DNA from 2 places in the Micromonospora zamorensis genome. Region 2 is predicted to be linked to the other one. Evidence: riboswitches for the same ligand, from Rfam matches in the RefSeq annotation. Region 2 holds a riboswitch; the other holds the start of a gene.
What was found. A riboswitch is a leader RNA that binds a small molecule or an ion and turns the genes downstream of it on or off. The one in region 2 is predicted to bind thiamine pyrophosphate.
Positions count from the first base shown of each region.

Region 1 (8,619 bases), 690 kb from region 2:
CAACAGCCGGTCACCGACCGATGGCGCTCAGCCCTGGGCCAGCCGGTTCTCCACGTGCGCCACCTTCGCGGTGAGCGCGTCGGTCACCCCCGGCCGGATGTCGGCCTTGAGCACCACGCTCACCCGGGGTGCCTGCGCGGCCACCACGTCGACCGCCTGTTTGACGACCGCCATCACCTCGTCCCACTCACCCTCGACGGTGGTGAACATGGCGTCGGTGCGGTTGGGAAGGCCCGAGTCGCGGACCACCCGTACCGCCTCGGCGACCAGGTCACCGACGGACTCACCGACACCGAGCGGGGTTATCGAGAACGCGATCAGCATGCCGCCGATGGTGCCAGGAAAATCGGCTGCACCGCCCCACCTGGTGCCGATAGAGTGCGGGCATGCGCAACTGACGCCCCACTTCCGAGCCGGCCCGCCGCCCCGCGTCGCGGTCCGTGCGCTCCCGGGCGTCCCGCATCTCCCACCCGCCGTTCGGCGGCGCTGGCTGTGCCCCGACCCCCGGTGAGCAGTCCCTTCCCCGTTGGACCGTCGCACGACGACGGTCATCAGCCGATCCGACCGACCGCCGGCGCGCGGGACCGGCCGTGCCGGTCGGCTTTGAAGGAGGCCCGGATGCCTGCCAGGCGCAACCGGAAGAAATCCCGTTCAGCCGCACCCACGTCCGGCACAGACTCGGCGGCCGGCCATGACGCGCTCCTACCGACCCGCCCCGACTTCGATCTCGCGGTCCAACCGGCTCTCCTGGTCGATCCGGCGTTTCCGGCGGAGTTGGGTGAGCCGGCAGTGCTGGTCGAGCCGGCGCTGCCGGCGGTGCTGAGTCAGCCGGCTCCGCCAGCGGTGCTGAGTCAGCCGGCGCCGCCGGCGGTGCTGAGTCAGCCGGCTCCGCCAGCGGTGGTGCCGGGTGAGCTGGTGCCGCCGTTCGACGTGCCGGCAGCAGTCGACGCGCCGGTGGTGGCAGACCTGCCGAAGGTCGCCGGGCGACCGAAGGCACCGACCGCCGGACCGCCGCAGGGTGGCGGGACACGCTCGGCCGGCGGGCGTGGTCAACAAGCCGGCCAGAACCGCCGCTACGCCTTCCGCCGCAGCTGACCGACCCCGCACCCACCCGGCGCGTTGTCCCCGACGCCGTGGGCGGTGAGGCAGACAGCAACTTCAGGGATGGTGCTGCCTCACCGCCCAACGAAGCAGCACCATCCCTGAAGTTGTGCGGATCATGCCGGCGCGGCGACGCTCAGAGACGCCGGGCGGCGCCCCTGCGTGGAGAGCAGGGGTCAGGTCAGCCGATCAGGGGGCGGAAGCTGCCGAGGAGGATGCTCGTGGTCAGTGCGCCGGCGGCCAGGGTGGCTGCCCCGGCGACGAGCAGCCCGTCGGCCCGGGTGAAGCGCTGCCGGCGGGCCACGGTCCGGGGGGTGCCGGCGTCGAAGCCGCGCGCGTCCATCGCCACGGCCAGCCGGGTGCCCCGGCGGATCGCCCCGACCAGCAGCGCGAACGCGGTGGAGGCGAACAGTCGTAGCTTCGCCACCGGGTTGCGTCCCGCGTCGACGCCCCGCGCCCGCCGGGCCATGCTGATCATCTGCCACTCCTGACCGAGCAGCGGCACCAGCCGGAACGCGGCGAGCGCCCCGATGGCGAACCGGGCCGGCGCCTTCGCGTTCTGGATCAGCGCGTCGGCCAGGTCGGTGGGGTCGGTGGTCGCGAAGACGATCACGCCCGGCAGTGCCACCGCGAAGACCCGCAGCACCAGGCCGAGCGCGGTGAGCAGCACGCCGGTGCTCACGAACACCGGCCCGGCGTCCAGCAGGACCCGACCGGACCTGTCGGCGGCGAAGAGCACCAGGGTGACCAGGATGCCGGTGGCGCTGAGGAGCAGCGGCCAGGCCCGCCGGGCCAGCACCCGGTAGCGGATGCCGAACAGCGGGAGTACGGCGAGTTCGAGCGCGATGGCGATCGCCGGGGCCACCGGGTCCAGGGTGGCCAGCAGGGTGAACGAGAAGACCAGCGCCGCGGCGAGCTTCGCCACCGGGTTGCGGCGGGCCAACGGCGCACCGGGCGCGGCGACCGGTTCGATGCTGATCATCGGGCACCGTCGCCGGTCACGGCCCGGTGCAGGGTGACGGTGCGGTCGGCGAGAGCGGCGACGAAATCCGCGTCGTGGGTGACCGCGACCACGCCGTGCCCGGCGTCGCGCAGCTCGGCGAAGAGGTCGACCAGCTCCCGCCAGGTCCGCCGGTCCTGGCCGAAGGTCGGTTCGTCGCAGATCAACAGACGGGGCGCGGTGGCCAGGGCCGTCGCCACGCTCAGCCGCCGCGCCTCGCCCCCGGAGAGGGTGTACGGGTTGGCGGCGGCGAGCCGATCCAGTCGTAGTCGCTCCAGCAGCCCGGCCACGGTCTCCCGCACGGCTGCCTCGGGTTGACCGGTGCGGCGCGGGCCGAGCGCCAGCTCGTCGAAGACGGTGCTCGTGACGAACTGGTGCTCCGGGTCCTGGAAGACCGACCCGATCCGCCGGGTCAGCGCGGGTGCCCGCCAGCGGTGCGGGGGAGTGCGATGGTCCGCGCCGGCCAACTCGGCGGACGCGGTGACCCGGCCGGTGCCTGGCCGGAGCAGCCCGCCGAGCAGCAACGCCAGGGTGGACTTGCCGGCGCCGTTGGGTCCGCGTACGGCGAGTGCCTCTCCGGCGCGTACCGCGAGATCGGTGGAGGCCAGCCGGGGTGGCAGGCCGAGCCGGTCGGCGGTGAGCAACAGCTCGCCGGGAGCGGCGGTGGCCCGCCGGGGCGCGATGGGGTGACCCGGCACCCAGACTCCCTCGGCGGCCAGGGCGGGGCCGTGGGCGGCGAAGACCGCCTCGGGCGTGCCGTCCGCACGGACCCCGCCGCCCGGGTCCAGGACGACCACCCGGTCGACCAGTGGCAGCGCCTCGGCGACCCGGTGCTCGACCAGGATCAGCGTGGTGTCGGCGTCCAGCGCCCCGGCAACCGCCTGCCGGATCAGGTCGGCCCCGGCCGGGTCGAGATTGGCGGTCGGCTCGTCGAGCAGCAGCAGGCCGGGGCGCAGGGCCAGCGCGCCGGCCAGGGCCAGGCGTTGCTGCTCGCCGCCGGACAGTGCGGCCGTGTTGCGGTCCCGGGAGTACGGGAAGCCGACCCGGTGCAGCGCCTCGTCCACCCGGGGCCAGATCTCGTCGGCGGGCACACCCCGGTTCTCCAGCCCGAACGCGACGTCGTCGCCGCAGCGGGCCATCACCAGTTGGGTTTCCGGGTCCTGGAAGACGATGCCGACCCGTTCCCGGCCCTTGCGGGGGTCGAGCCCGTCGATCTCGACTGTGCCCTCCTGCTCGCCGGAGTCCTCGGGTAGCAGCCCGGCGAGCGCGCTGAGCAGGGTGCTCTTGCCGGCCCCCGAGGGCCCGAGCAGCAGCACCCGCTCCCCGACCTCAACCCGCAGGTCGACCCCGCGCAGAGCCCACGCGCGCCGCCCGGCGTGCCGCCAACCGAACCCCCGCAGCAGTACCCCGCCCACCAAACACCCCTCCCAAGCCCCGGCTCCACCCTGCACGGTCGATCATGAGGTTGACGGTGGTTCTGAAGATCCATCCGCCCGTCAACCTCATGATCGACGCGAGTGGGTGGGGTCAGATCAGGGCGCGGTCCCGGCCTACCGGGAAACGGTCCAGGACACCGGTGTTGGCCAGGGCCTTGGTCAGCAGCCAGCCGCCGGCTCCGGCGATCACCGTGGCGCTGACGATGGTGATCAGCGCGTACGGGATGCGGTAGTCGGCCAGCGCGTAGTCGACGTTCCAGATGAAGAAGTCGAACAGCGCGGCGCTGAGACCGGTCAGCGCGCCGGCCACCACCGCGGTGGGCAGCCGGAACGACCGGTACCGGAAAGCGGCGAACGCCAGCTCCGCGCCGATGCCCTGCACGATGCCCTGCGGGATCACCGTGCCGGCCCACTGGCTGCCCAGCAGCGCGGAGAGGACCGCGGCCACCGTCTCGCAGTAGAGCGCGGCACCGGGCTTGCGGATGACCAGACCGCCGATCACGGCCGGCATCAACCAGACGCCGTACAGCAGCGCCTGCGCCGGCGGGAAGAAGGCGAACGCACCCTCGGTGGCGCTCCAGACCAGGCCCCAGGCCCAGAAGATGACGCCGAAGGCGACCGCGATCACCGAGGCGACCACGATGTCGATGGTCCGCCAACGGTGTGTGTCGGTGGTGGATTTCATGTGTTGCTCCCAGTTCGTGAGTGCGAACCAGGAGAAGACGCACGCCGCGTCCGGGGGCACCGGACTGCGGCGCGGCTGGAGGTCGACCGAACTCCCTGCGCTGGCATTACCCAGATCAGGTTCGAGGGTCTGCGGGCATGCCCGCACTCTCAGCGCTGTGCGCTCCCCTGTCGGATGTGAAGTTGTCTCGCTGACGCTAACACCGACGTGGGCCGCTGGCCCAGGAGGGCATCCGCCTGACCTGCGGCGAGCAGCCGGCCCGTCGTCGGCTGGGTACGCTTCCGATCATGCGGGTTGACGCGCGAGGCTTCACGTTCGAGGTAACCGTCGGTGGTCCGCCGGAGGGCGTACCCGTCCTGCTGTTGCACGGGTTCCCACAGCACAGCGGCGAGTGGGACGAGGTCGTGCCGGCGCTGCACGCGGCCGGGCTGCGCACGTACGCGCTGGACCAGCGCGGTTACTCGCCGGGTGCCCGGCCCACGGCGGTGGCGGACTACCGGATCCCCGAGCTGGTCGCCGATGTGGTGGCGGTGCTCGACGCCCTCGGGTTGGACGCCGTCCACCTGGTCGGCCACGACTGGGGCGCGATCGTGGCCTGGGCGGTCGCCGCCGGGCACCCCGAGCGGGTCCGCACACTGACGGCGGTGTCCGTGCCGCATCCGGCGGCCATGGCGCACGCCCTGGCCAACGACAGCCAGCAGAAGGCCCGCTCGTCGTACATTGCGCTGTTCCGTAAGCCGGACAAGGCGGAGAAGGTGCTGCTGGCGTGGCACGCCACCGCGCTGCGCAAACTGCTCGGCGGGGTGGGCGACGGGCCCCGGGTGGACCGCTACGCCGACCCGATGCGCGAGCCGGGAGCCCTCACCGCCGCCCTGAACTGGTACCGGGCGATGTCCCGCTCCGACCTGGCAGCGGTCGGCCCGGTCGCGGTGCCCACCACGTACGTCTGGAGTGACCGGGACGTCGCCATCGGTCGGACCGCCGCCGAGGCGTGTGCGGCGAACGTCACCGGGGACTACCGCTTCGTGCAACTGGCCGGTGTGAGCCACTGGATCCCGGACGCGGCCCCGGGCCCGCTCGCCGAGGCGATCCTGGCCCGAGTCAGCGCAACGGCCTGAGTCGTGCGGGTCAGCGGGGGAGGGCCATCATGACGACGGACGGCAGCGGGCCGGGCAGCCGCCGCTCGATCGCCGCGCAACTACGCCTGCTGGGCGTACGCCCCGGCGCGACGCTGCTGGTGCACGCCGGCCTCCGTCCGCTGGGATTCATCAGCGGTGGTCCGCACGCGGTGGTGCTCGCCCTGCGTGACGCGCTCGGTCCGGACGGCACGATCGTCGTGCCCACCCACACACCGGAGAACAGCGATCCCGCCCAGTGGCGCAACCCGCCGGTGCCGGCGGACTGGTGGCCGCTGATCCGCTCGGAGATGCCCGGCTTCGACCCGGCGATCACCCCGAGCCGGTTCATGGGGGCGCTCGCCGAGACGGTCCGCGGCTGGCCCGGCGCTCTGCGCAGCTCGCATCCCCAGGTGTCGTTCGCCGCGCTCGGGCCGGCCGCCGAGCAGGTGGTGACCGGGCACGCCCTGGCCGACATGCTCGGCGAGCAGTCCCCGCTGGGCCGGCTCTACGACCTGGACGCCGACGTGTTGCTGCTCGGTGTCGGCCACTCCGCGAGCACCTCGCTGCACCTGGCCGAATACCGCCGCCCCGGCTCGCCCCGAGAGCGGGTCGGCGCTGCGGTGCGCACCGCCGACGGCGGCAGGGAATGGGTGTGGTGGCAGGACGTACGGCTCGACGCGGGTGACTTCGACGCGTTGGGCGCGGCCCTGGAGGCCACCGGAGAGGTTCGCACCGGCCCGGTGGGTGCCGGGACCGGCAGGTTGATGCGCCAGCGGGCGGCGGTCGACTTCGCGGTGCACTGGTTGGCCCGCAATCGGACGACGGAGGACGCATGACGGTGAGTGCCGAGGACTACCTGGCCGTGGTGACCGAGACGATCGGCCGGGTGGCCGAAAGCCAGCGGGAGGCGGTGGGGCGGGCCGCGGATCTGATCGCCGACGCCGTACGCGCCGACGGCGTGGTGCACGCGTTCGGCACCGGGCACTCGGAGGCCCTCGCCATGGAGATCGCCGGCCGGGCGGGCGGTCTGGTGCCGACCAACCGGATCGCCCTCCGCGACCTGGTGCTGCTCGGCGGCGAACCGGCCGATCGGCTGGGCCCGATGCTGGAACGGGACCCGTCGGTCGCGCACCGCCTCTACGAGCTGGCGCCGGTGCGGCCCACCGACGTCTTCGTGCTCGCCTCGAACTCCGGGGTCAACGGCGCGATGGTGGAGTTCGCGACGCTGGTCAAGGAACGTGGCCACGGGCTGGTTGCGATCACCTCGGCGCGGCACTCCGGTCGGATGACCTCCCGGCACCCGTCCGGGCGCAAGCTGGGCGACCTCGCCGACGTGGTGCTCGACAACGGCGCCCCGTACGGCGACGCGACGCTGCCGCTTCCCGGTGGCGGTGCGGTCGGCGCGGTCTCCTCGATCACCGCTGCGCTGCTCGCCCAGCAGATCACCGTGGAGGTGGTGGCGCGGTTGCTGGCAGCGGGGGAGCGGCCACCGGTCTACCTGTCGGCGAACATCCCGGACGGCGACGCGCACAACACGGCGTTGGAGGCCCGGTACGCGGGCCGCATCCGTCGCGGGTCCTGACGCCGCCGGACGGTGCTCACGGTCGCCCGGCATCGGCTGGTGCTGGTGACCGACCTGCGTCCCCGAGGTGAACGGAAGATGTCGTGAACCTGTTTCGCGCTCGGGCGGGTGGGGCATTGGCGTTGCTGCCGGCGGCCGGGACCGCCGGCAGTAGCGTCTCACCGGAGGTAGCGCGTGTCCAAGGAGACCGACAAGCAGCGTTGGCAGCGCAATTTCGCCGACCTGCTCCAGGAGTTGCGGGTCGCACAGACCGGCGTGCAGATCCTCTTCGCCTTCCTGCTCACCCTGCCGTTCAGCAACGGGTTCACCGAGACCACGGAGTTCCAGCGGGACGTCTACATCGTGGCGTTGCTCGCGGCGGCCGCCGCCACCGCGCTGATCATCTCGCCGGTGGCGTTCCACCGGGCGCTGTTCCGGCAGGGACGCAAGCCGGAGCTGGTGCGCTTCGCGCACCGGATGGCCACCGGCGGTCTCGCCTTCATGCTGATCGCGATGGTCAGCGCGGTGCTGCTGATCACCGACTTCGTGCTGGACCGGCCGATCGCCTTCCTGCTCAGCGCCCTGACCGGAATCTGGTTCCTCGCGTTCTGGGTGATCCTGCCGTTCGCGCGACGCAACTGGGGTGAGGACGACATCGACGACGATGACGACGACCCGGACACGATCGCCGGTCGCTGATCGCTGATCGCGCAGATCTTCACGCAGCGCTACCCCTGGGTAACAACCGGGGGTAGCGTGGCGGGTAGTCGCGCACGTCGACGCAGCCGCACCGAGCTTCGAGGGGGCAGCCGTGACCACGACGCAGGACGGCCGACCGGCACCGGACGGCCCCGACTCCGAAGCCGCGCCCAGCACCGCCGGTGCCGCGGCCCCGTTGCCCAGGGAGGCCGGGCAGGTCTCCGAGAAGGAGGCCCGGCAGGTCGCCGAGGCCGCCCGTGAGTCCACCTGGGACCGACCCAGCTTCGGCAAGGAGTTGTTCCTCGGTCGGTTCCGGCTGGACCTGATCGACCCGTGGCCCCGGTCCGACCCGGACGACGTGGCGCGCGCCGAGGAGTTCCTCGGTCGGTTGCGCGCCTTCCTGACGACCGAGGTCGATGGCGCCGCCATCGAACGCGACGCGTCCATTCCGGACTCGGTGTTCCACGGTCTGGCCGACCTCGGCGCGTTCGGCATGAAGATCGACCGGAAGTACGGCGGGCTCGGGCTGAGCAACCTGCACTACTGCCGGGCGCTGATGCTGGCCGGGTCGGTCAGCCCGGCCATCGGCGCGCTGCTCTCGGCGCACCAGTCGATCGGGGTGCCACAGCCGCTGAAGATGTTCGGCACCGCCGAGCAGAAGCAGCTCTTCCTGCCCCGCCTCGCCGCGGGTGAGGTGTCCGCGTTCCTGCTCACCGAGCCCGATGTCGGCTCCGACCCCGCCCGCCTGGGCACCATCGCCGAGCCGACCGAGGACGGCACCGGCTATCGGCTCAACGGGGTGAAGCTCTGGGCCACCAACGGCATCGTGGCCACCCTGCTGGTGGTGATGGCCCGGGTGCCCGCCACCGAGGGGCGTCGGGGCGGGATCACCGCGTTCGTGGTGGAGGGCGACAGCGAGGGCATCACCGTCGAGCGGCGCAACGAGTTCATCGGATTGCGCGGCCTGGAAAACAGCCTCACCCGGTTCCACGACGTGTTCGTACCCGCCGAGAACGTCA
Region 1 covers NZ_LT607755.1:4,810,518-4,819,136, reverse strand. Annotated here, with positions in the region: gene GA0070619_RS21170 (MTH1187 family thiamine-binding protein) at 28-324, opposite strand; gene GA0070619_RS32540 (hypothetical protein) at 619-1,095, shown strand; gene GA0070619_RS21160 (energy-coupling factor transporter transmembrane component T family protein) at 1,283-2,083, opposite strand; gene GA0070619_RS21155 (ABC transporter ATP-binding protein) at 2,080-3,516, opposite strand; gene GA0070619_RS21150 (ECF transporter S component) at 3,629-4,222, opposite strand; TPP riboswitch at 4,297-4,401, opposite strand; gene GA0070619_RS21145 (alpha/beta fold hydrolase) at 4,510-5,340, shown strand; gene GA0070619_RS21140 (AAC(3) family N-acetyltransferase) at 5,370-6,176, shown strand; gene GA0070619_RS21135 (sugar isomerase domain-containing protein) at 6,173-6,922, shown strand; gene GA0070619_RS21130 (DUF6328 family protein) at 7,097-7,600, shown strand; gene GA0070619_RS21125 (acyl-CoA dehydrogenase family protein) at 7,713-8,619, shown strand, end outside.
Region 1: another riboswitch for thiamine pyrophosphate. It lies ahead of GA0070619_RS21150 (ECF transporter S component); the one in region 2 lies ahead of thiE (thiamine phosphate synthase).

Region 2 (8,619 bases):
CCAGTCGGTGTCGAACGCGTCCCGGGCCAGCCGGGCCACCTTCACCGCCTCGGTCGCGGTGTGGCAGCCGGCGGTGTTCGGCAGCAGTCGCACCCCGCACCGGTCCAGCAGCTCCAGCAGCCCACCGGTGGAGCCCGGCGCGGTGCCCACCCGGCGCAGCGCCAGCGTGACCAGCTCGGTGCCGGACGCCCGGATCGCCTGTTCCAGCACGTGCAGGTTCGCGGCGCCGCCGGTGCCGAGGATCAACCGCGAGGTGAACGTCTCCCCACCCAGCTCGAACGTCACGCCGCTCACCCGCCCTGCGCCGCGGTGAGGACCTCGACCCGGTCGCCGTCACGCAGCACAGTGGCCGGCCAGCCGGCCCGGGGCACGACCTCGCCGTTGACCGCGACCGCCACCCCCCGCTGTTCGGGCACGACGTCGCGCACCAGGTCGGCCACCGACGCGCCGCCGGGGACGCTGCGTCCGGCCCCGTTCACCGTCAACTCCACAGGTCCCCCTCCATCGTCGGTTCAGTTCCTCGCCGGCCGCGGAGGCCACCGAGGCCGCCACCCGTCGCGGCCGGTGTGCGACCGGCCGAGCCGGCACCGACGAACCGTTCGGGTCCGAAGGGCGCGAGCAGCGGGTGGGGCACGCCGTCGAGCACCAGCTCGGTGATCAGGTCGGCGGTGATCGGGGTGAGCACGATGCCGTGCCGGTGGTGCCCGGTGGCGGCCAGCACGTCCGGCCGGTCGGGCAGCGGCCCGAGGATCGGTGCGTTGTCCGGCGTGCCCGGGCGCAGCCCGGCGACCGCCTCGACCAGGTCGTACTCGGCCAGCTCGGGCAGCAGGTCGACTCCGGCGCGGAGCAGGCGCTGCACCGCACCGGCGGTGACAGTGGTGTCCGCCCGTTCCTCGACCGTCGCGCCGAGCACGACCTCGCCGTCGGCGCGGGGCACCAGGTAGACGGGTTCGCCGTCGGCGTACCCCCGGATCACGTGCCGGAAGCCCGGCGCGACGCCGTCGGGCGCGCGGAGCCGGAGGATCTGGCCCTTCACCGGCCGGACGGGCAGGCCGGTGAGGGCGGCTGCCCCACAGCCGGCGGCGACCACCGTGACCGCAGCGTCCACATCAGACAGGTGCGCGACCGCCTGCGGCACGAGCACCGCGCCGGCCCGCTGGGCGGCCGTGCGCAGCGCCGGCACCAGCCGCCGGGGGTCGACCTGGTGGTCGGTGGGCGCGAGCGCGCCGCCGCGCAGCCGTGGTGCGAGCGCCGGCTCGCGGTCGCGCAGCTCGCTGGGGCGCAGTGGGGTCACCGGCAGGCCCAACCCCTGCTGGTACGCCCAGAGTCGGCGCGCCTCGGCCAGGTCGTCGCCGGTCAGCCCGACCATCAGGGTGCCCTCGGTCCGGTAGCCGATCCCGGTGCCGCTCGCCGCGGTCAGCTCGGCGGCGAACGCCGGCCAGCGGGCGGCGGACGCCAGCAGCAGCCCGGTCAGCTGCCACTCACCGAAGTACGCCTCGGCGACCGGCGAGAGCATGCCGGCGGCCACCGCCGACGCCCCCGAGCCGGGCTCCGGATCGTGCACCACCACGCGCAGCCCCCGGGCGGCGCAGCGCCAGGCGATCGCCAGCCCGATCGGCCCCGCCCCCACCACCGCGACGTCCGGCCGGCCCCGGTCACTCGATCGCGCTGACTCCGACCGGCCGGTCAGCACGCCAGGGCCTCGATCAGCTCGGCGGTCGCCCGCCCCGGGTCGGCGGCAGCGGAGACCGCCCCGACGACCGCCACCCCGTACGCCCCGGCGGCCCGCAGCTCCGGCACCCGCTCGGCGGTCACGCCGCCGATCGCGATGACCGGCACGTCGACGGCGTCGACGACGGCACGTACGCCCACGGGCCCGATGGGGTCCGGCAGGCCGGACTTGGTGCTGGTGGCGTGGCAAGGCCCGACGCCCAGGTAGCTGGCTCCCGCCGCGACCGCCGCGGTCGCTGTTCCCGGCGCGCGGGCGGTGGCGCCCAGCACGCCGGCCGGGCCGAGCACCCGACGGGCGGCGGCGACCGGCAGGTCGTCGGCCCCGACGTGCCCACCGGCGGCACCGACCGCCAGCGCCACGTGCAGCCGATCGTTGACCAGGCAGGTCGCCCCGTACGGCACGCAGAGCGCCAGCACCCGCTGGGCCAGCTCGTACGCCTCGCGGTCGGTGGCGGAATCCTCGACCCGGACCTGCACCACCAGGTCGGCTCGGGCCACCGCGAGGGCGGCCCGGACCACGGTGAGCGGGTCTCGCCCGGGTCGGGTGTCGGTGATCAGATGCAGTCGCCCCAGGGACGGCACGGCAACGCTCCTCCCTGCGCCGGCATTATCCGGATCAGGTTCGACGGTCGGGGGCTGTCAGCCCCCCTCTCAGCCCGGTACACCGGGCTCCCGTGGGTTACTTGCGTGTCACCGTACGACAGATCCGCCGGTCTGCCAAGGCGGGTGTCGACGGGCCGGAATGGCGGATTAGGTTGGGCGCTTCATCCCGGTCCTATTCGGAATGTCGCCCCCCGTTGCAGAACCGTTACCTGCCGGCATCTTGCCGGACATTGAGCCAGCCGAATTAATTTGTTCAGCGATTCGACAAAATGTTGGCGGGGGCACCGTGACGCGGTGTCACCACCGGCTCCATCTGGGAGGGTCTTCGGCGAGCCGGCTCCCGCGATCCCTGTCACTACGACATAGGAGGCGGCGTGTCCCGTTCTCGTCGTGCCCGCGTACCCATCACCGCAACCCTGATCTCCCTGGCCATGGCCTCGACCACCCTGTTCGGCGCGCCCGCCCAGGCGGCCGCCCAGGTCCCCCCACGGGATGCGAAAGCCGCAGCCCCGGTCAGCCAGGTGGTGCCGAAGGCGCCAAAGGCCGCGGCCGATCCCTTCTCCGTCCTCGTCTTCTCCAAGACCGCCGGCTTCCGGCACGACTCCATCCCCACCGGCATCGCTGCCATCCAACAGCTCGGTGTGGCCAACGGATTCACAGTGGACAACTCCGAGGACGGCTCCGCATTCAACGACGCCAACCTCGCGAAGTACAAGGCGGTGATCTGGCTCTCCACCACCGGTGACGTGCTCGACGCCGAGCAGCAGGCGGCGTTCGAGCGCTACGTGAAGGCGGGCGGCGGCTACGTCGGCATCCACGCCGCATCGGACACCGAGTACAGCTGGGCCTGGTACGGCGACCTGGTCGGCGCGTACTTCGCCAACCACCCGCAGAACCAGCAGGCCACGGTCAAGGTGGAGGACCACGCCCACCCGTCCACGACCGGGCTGCCGGACCGATGGTCCCGGTTCGACGAGTGGTACAACTACCAGACCAATCCCCGGCCGGACGTGCACGTGCTCGCCAGCCTGGACGAGAAGAGCTACACGGCAGGCGCCGGTGCCATGGGCGCCGACCACCCGATCGCCTGGTGTCAGGACTTCGACGGCGGCCGATCCTGGTACACCGGGGCGGGCCACACCCGGGAGTCGTACGCCGAGCCCGAGTTCCTGTCCCACCTGCTCGGCGGCATCCGGACCGCGGCCGGTGTCGAGAACGCCGACTGCGGCGCCTCGAAGACCTCGAACTTCGAGAAGGTCGCGCTGGACAGCAACACGAGCAACCCGATGGAGCTGGACATCGCCGGAGACGGGCGGGTCTTCTACATCGAGCGCGACGGTCGCGTGCAGATCGTCAAGCCGGACACCGGCAGCACCGTCACCGCCGTCGACCTGGACGTCTTCACCGGCAACGAGGACGGCCTGATCGGCATCCGGCTCGACCCGGACTTCGCCACCAACAAGTGGGTGTATCTCTACTACGCCCCGAACGACGGGGTCACCCGCAACCTGCTGTCCCGCTTCACGGTCACCGGCGACACCATCGACCCTGCCAGCGAGAAGCAGGTGCTGCGGGTCGACACCCAGCGCAACACCTGCTGCCACGCTGGCGGCAGCATGGCCTTCGACAGCGCCGGCAACCTCTACCTGGCCACCGGTGACAACACCAACCCGTTCGAGTCGAGCGCGTACTCGCCGCTCGACGAGCGGCCGGGCCGCCAGGACTACGACTCGCAGCGCACCTCGGCCAACACCAACGACCTGCGCGGCAAGGTGATCCGGATCCACCCGGAGGACGACGGCACGTACACCGTCCCGACGGGCAACCTCTTCGCGCCGGGCACCGAGAAGACCCGCCCCGAGATCTACGCGATGGGCTTCCGCAACCCGTTCCGGATCGGCACCGACCCGAAGACCGACACCCTGTACGTCGGGGACTACGGGCCGGACGCCAACGCGAACAACCCGGACCGGGGCCCCCGGGGCCTGGTCGAGTGGAACGTCGTGACCCCCGGCAACTACGGCTGGCCGTACTGCACCGGGACGAACGAGGCGTACAACGACTACACGTTCCCGTCCGGCCCGAGCGGCCCGAAGTTCGACTGCGCCGCACCGGTGAACAACTCGCCCAACAACACGGGCCTGACCAACCTCCCGCCGGTCGTCCCGGCCACCGTCGACTACGGCTACGCCGGTGACGCGCGCTACCCGGAGATCGGCGGCGGTGGCGCCCCGATGGGCGGCCCGGCCTACCGCTACGACGCGGACCTCAACTCCAACCGCAAGTGGCCGGCGTACTACGACGGCAAGGCTCTGCTCGGCGAGTGGAACCAGAACAAGATGTACACCATGCAGGTGACCCCCGACGGCAAGTCGTTGGTGGACATCAATCAGCTGCTCACCGGCATGAAGATGGTCCGGCCGATGGACTTCGAGTTCGGTCCGGACGGCGCGCTCTATCTGATCGAGTGGGGCACCGGGTTCGGCGGCAACAACGACGACTCCGGCATCTACCGGATCGACTACACCGCCGGTGACCGCGCACCGATCGCCGCGGCGTCCGCCAACCCGACCTCGGGCCCGGCGCCGCTGACTGTCACCTTCTCCAGCGCCGGCTCCCGGGACCCGGACGGCGGCGCGCTCACCTACTCGTGGACCTTCGGCGACGGGCAGACCTCGACCGAGGCCAACCCGACGCACACGTACGCGACGGCCGGCAGCTACACCGCCCAGCTCACCGTCACCAACCCGAAGGGCCGTACCGCGGTGGCCAACGTGCCGATCACCGTGGGCAACACCGCGCCGACGGTGACCATCGAGTTCCCGCCGGACGGTGGCTTCTTCAACTGGGGTAACCAGGTCCGCTACTCCGTCAAGGTGACCGACCCCGAGGACGGGCAGGTCGACTGCGACAAGGTGCAGCTCCAGGTGCTGCTGGGTCACGACGAGCACGCCCACCCGCTGGAGCAGCACACCGGCTGCACCGGCACCGTCCAGACGTCGCTCGCCTCCGGGCACGGCGCCGAGGCGAACGTGTTCGCTGTCTTCGAGGCCACCTACACCGACGAGGGTGGCGCCGGCGGGTCCGGCCCGCTCACCGGTCGGGACATCGAGATCCTGCAGCCCAAGCAGAAGCAGGCCGAGTACTTCACCGCCACCGGGCGCGCCCCGGTGAGCACCGGCGGCGGAGACGCCGGCGTGCAACGAGAGGCCGGCGCCGACACCGCCGGTGGTGGCCAGAGCATCGCGTTCATCGAGGACGGTGACTGGTGGTCGGTCGCTCCGGCGGACCTGACCAACATCACCGAGATCCGGTTCCGGGCCGCCTCGGCAGCCGCCGGCGGTCGGATCGAGGTCCACGCGGGCGCCGTCGACGGACCGATCGTGGCCACGGCCACCGTTCCGACGACCGGCGCGTGGCAGACGTACACAGACGTGAGCGCGCCGGTGACCGGTGCCGCGAGCGGCTCGCTGTACTTCGTGGCCCGCGACCCGAACGGCGGGACGGGCTCGCTGTTCAACGTCAACTGGATGGACTTCATCGGCCGCGGCGTCACCGAGAACGCGCCGCCGGTGGTCACCGCCACCGCGACCCCGGCCACCGGCACCGTGCCGGTCACCGTCGAGTTCGACGGCACGGCCACCGACGCCGAGGGCGACACCCCGCTGACGTACGCCTGGGACTTCGGTGACGGAGGCTCGGCGACCACAGTGGACGCCAGCCACACCTACACCAACGCGGGCACCTTCACGGCCACCCTCACGGTGACCGACAGCAAGGGCGCCAGGTCGTACGCCACGGTGCCGGTGCGGGTCGACGCTCCGGACACGTCCTGCTTCGGGGCGCGTTCGGACGACTTCAACGGCAACAGCCTCGACAAGGAGCGCTGGACCAGCGTGGTCCGGGAGAACCAGCTCTACTCGCTCAGCGGCGGCGCGCTGCGGCTGCCCACCGGGGTGGGTGACCTCTACGGCGCGCGCAACGACGCCACCAACCTGGTGCTACAGGCGGCTCCGACCGGCGCCTGGGAGATGACCACCAAGGTCACGCTGCCGGTGACGGCCAACTACCAGCAGGCTGGCGTGCTGGTGTACGGCGACGACGACAACTACGCCAAGCTGGACCTGCTGTACAACGGCAGCCGGCGGGTGGAGTTCATCCGGGAGACGGCCGGTACGCCTCGCAACGAGGCCGCCGACAGTGCCGCCGCGCCGGCGGGTGACACCGTGTACCTGCGGATCACCAGCGACGGGACGAACCTGACCGCCGCCGCCTCGGGCGACGGGCAGACCTTCACCCCGGTCGGCCAGTCGGCAGCGCTCGCCGGCATCACCAACCCGCGGATCGGGGTCTTCGCGCTCAACGGAGGCACCGAGGCGCCCGTGGTCGACGCCGCGTTCGACTCGTTCCAGGTCACGCCGGACGCCCCGGCCGGCCCGGTCGACCCGTCGGACGAGTTCACCGGTTCCACGTTGGACAAGTGCCGCTGGGACGCCATCACACGGGAGGACCCGAACGGTTACCGGGTCACCGGTGGCGCGCTGCGGATCGACGTGCCCAACGGCGACATCTACGGCACCGACAACACCGGGCCGAAGAACTTCATCCTCCAGACCGCGCCGTCCGGCGACTGGACCCTGGAGACGAAGGTCGACGGCAGTCTGCTGAACGAGCAGTACCAGCAGGCCGGTCTGCTCGTGCAGGCCGACGACGACAACTACCTGAAGTTGGACTTCATCGCGGACAACCAGGCCGGCCAGGCGGTGACGCGGCGGATCGAGTTCCGCAGCGAGATCGCCGGGACGGTGCAGAACCCGCAGCCGGAGGCGGCCAGCCTCACCTCGGCGGTGTGGCACCTGCGGCTGGCCCGCACCGGTGACACGTTCACCGCGTCGTACTCGGCCGACGGGACGACCTGGACCGCGTTGGAGGCGCTGACGAACAGCGCGGTGGGTGCCACCCCGAAGGTTGGGTTGTTCACCCTCGGCGCCAACCAGACCGCCTCGAAGACCGCCGTGTTCGACTACTTCCGGTTGAGCACGAAGGTCGCCGACGAGACCGCGCCGGTCACCACAGCGACGGTGTCCGGCACCCCGACCGAGGGGTGGTACACGGGGCCGGTGACGGTGACCCTCACCGCCGCCGACGAGGCCGGCGGTAGCGGGCTCGCCAGCACCGAGTACCAGTTGGACGGTGCCACCACCTGGACGGCCTACACCGCTCCGGTGGCGGTCAGCGGGGACGGCGAGCACGAGCTGCGGTTCCGCTCGACCGACCAGGCGGGCAACGTGGAGTCGACGAAGACCGTCTCGGTCAAGATCGACACCACCGCGCCGGTCACCACGGCGACGTTCGCTCCGGCGAACGACGCCGGCTGGCACAACGGGACGATCCCGGTCGTGCTGGCCTCGACCGACGCCGGTTCCGGCGTCAAGACGGTGGAGTGGTCCCTGGACGGTGGCACCTGGACGCCGTACACGACGCCGGTCGAGGTGACCGGTGACGGCCAGCACGAGCTGCTGTTCCGCTCGACCGACAAGGCGGGCAACGCCGAGACGCTCAAGTCGGCGGTGCTGCGCATCGACGGCACGAAGCCGACGCTGCTGGTGTCCGGGATCGCCGATGGCCAGCTCTACGGTGACAGCCAGGACGTTCGGGTGTCCTGGCAGGCCGTCGACCCGACCTCGGGCATCGCGTCCGTGGTCGGCCAGTTGGACGGCAGGGCGTACGCCAGCGGCACTCTGCAGGCCATGTACGAGCTGCCGCTCGGCCTGCACGAGCTGACCGTGACCGCGACCGACAAGGCGGGCAACCAGACCACCTCTGCGGTCCGGTTCTTCGTCACCACCTCGTTCCGGGACATGCAGGGCCTGCTGGACCGGTTCAAGGCGACGGGTCGACTCTCGGCCAAGGCGCACAAGCAGTTGACGGCGAAGCTGGACGCGGCCCGTCAGGCCGAGGCGGCCGGCAACGACAACAAGGCGATCAAGCAGTTGACCGCCTTCCGTACGCTGGCCGCCGACGCCACACTGGTGGCCGAGGCGGAGATCCGGGACGTCCTGATCCGGGACGCCGACGCCATGATCGTCCGGCTCGGCGGCGCGGCCAGCAAGGCCGGGGTGAAGGCGAACGACGGCGCTCCGATCAAGGGCACCGGACGCCTGGGTGAGGATGCCACCCGGCTCGCACCCGGTCGCCAGCTCTGATCCGACGAGGCCCCTCCCCGACGTCACGACGTCGGGGAGGGGCCTCCCTCGTAGGTAGTGAGGAGATGTCCGTGACGGG
Region 2 covers NZ_LT607755.1:5,502,949-5,511,567, forward strand. Annotated here, with positions in the region: gene GA0070619_RS24420 (thiazole synthase) at 1-294, opposite strand, end outside; gene thiS (sulfur carrier protein ThiS) at 291-491, opposite strand; gene thiO (glycine oxidase ThiO) at 482-1,693, opposite strand; gene thiE (thiamine phosphate synthase) at 1,687-2,313, opposite strand; TPP riboswitch at 2,308-2,417, opposite strand; gene GA0070619_RS24440 (ThuA domain-containing protein) at 2,709-8,540, shown strand; gene GA0070619_RS24445 (hypothetical protein) at 8,606-8,619, shown strand, end outside.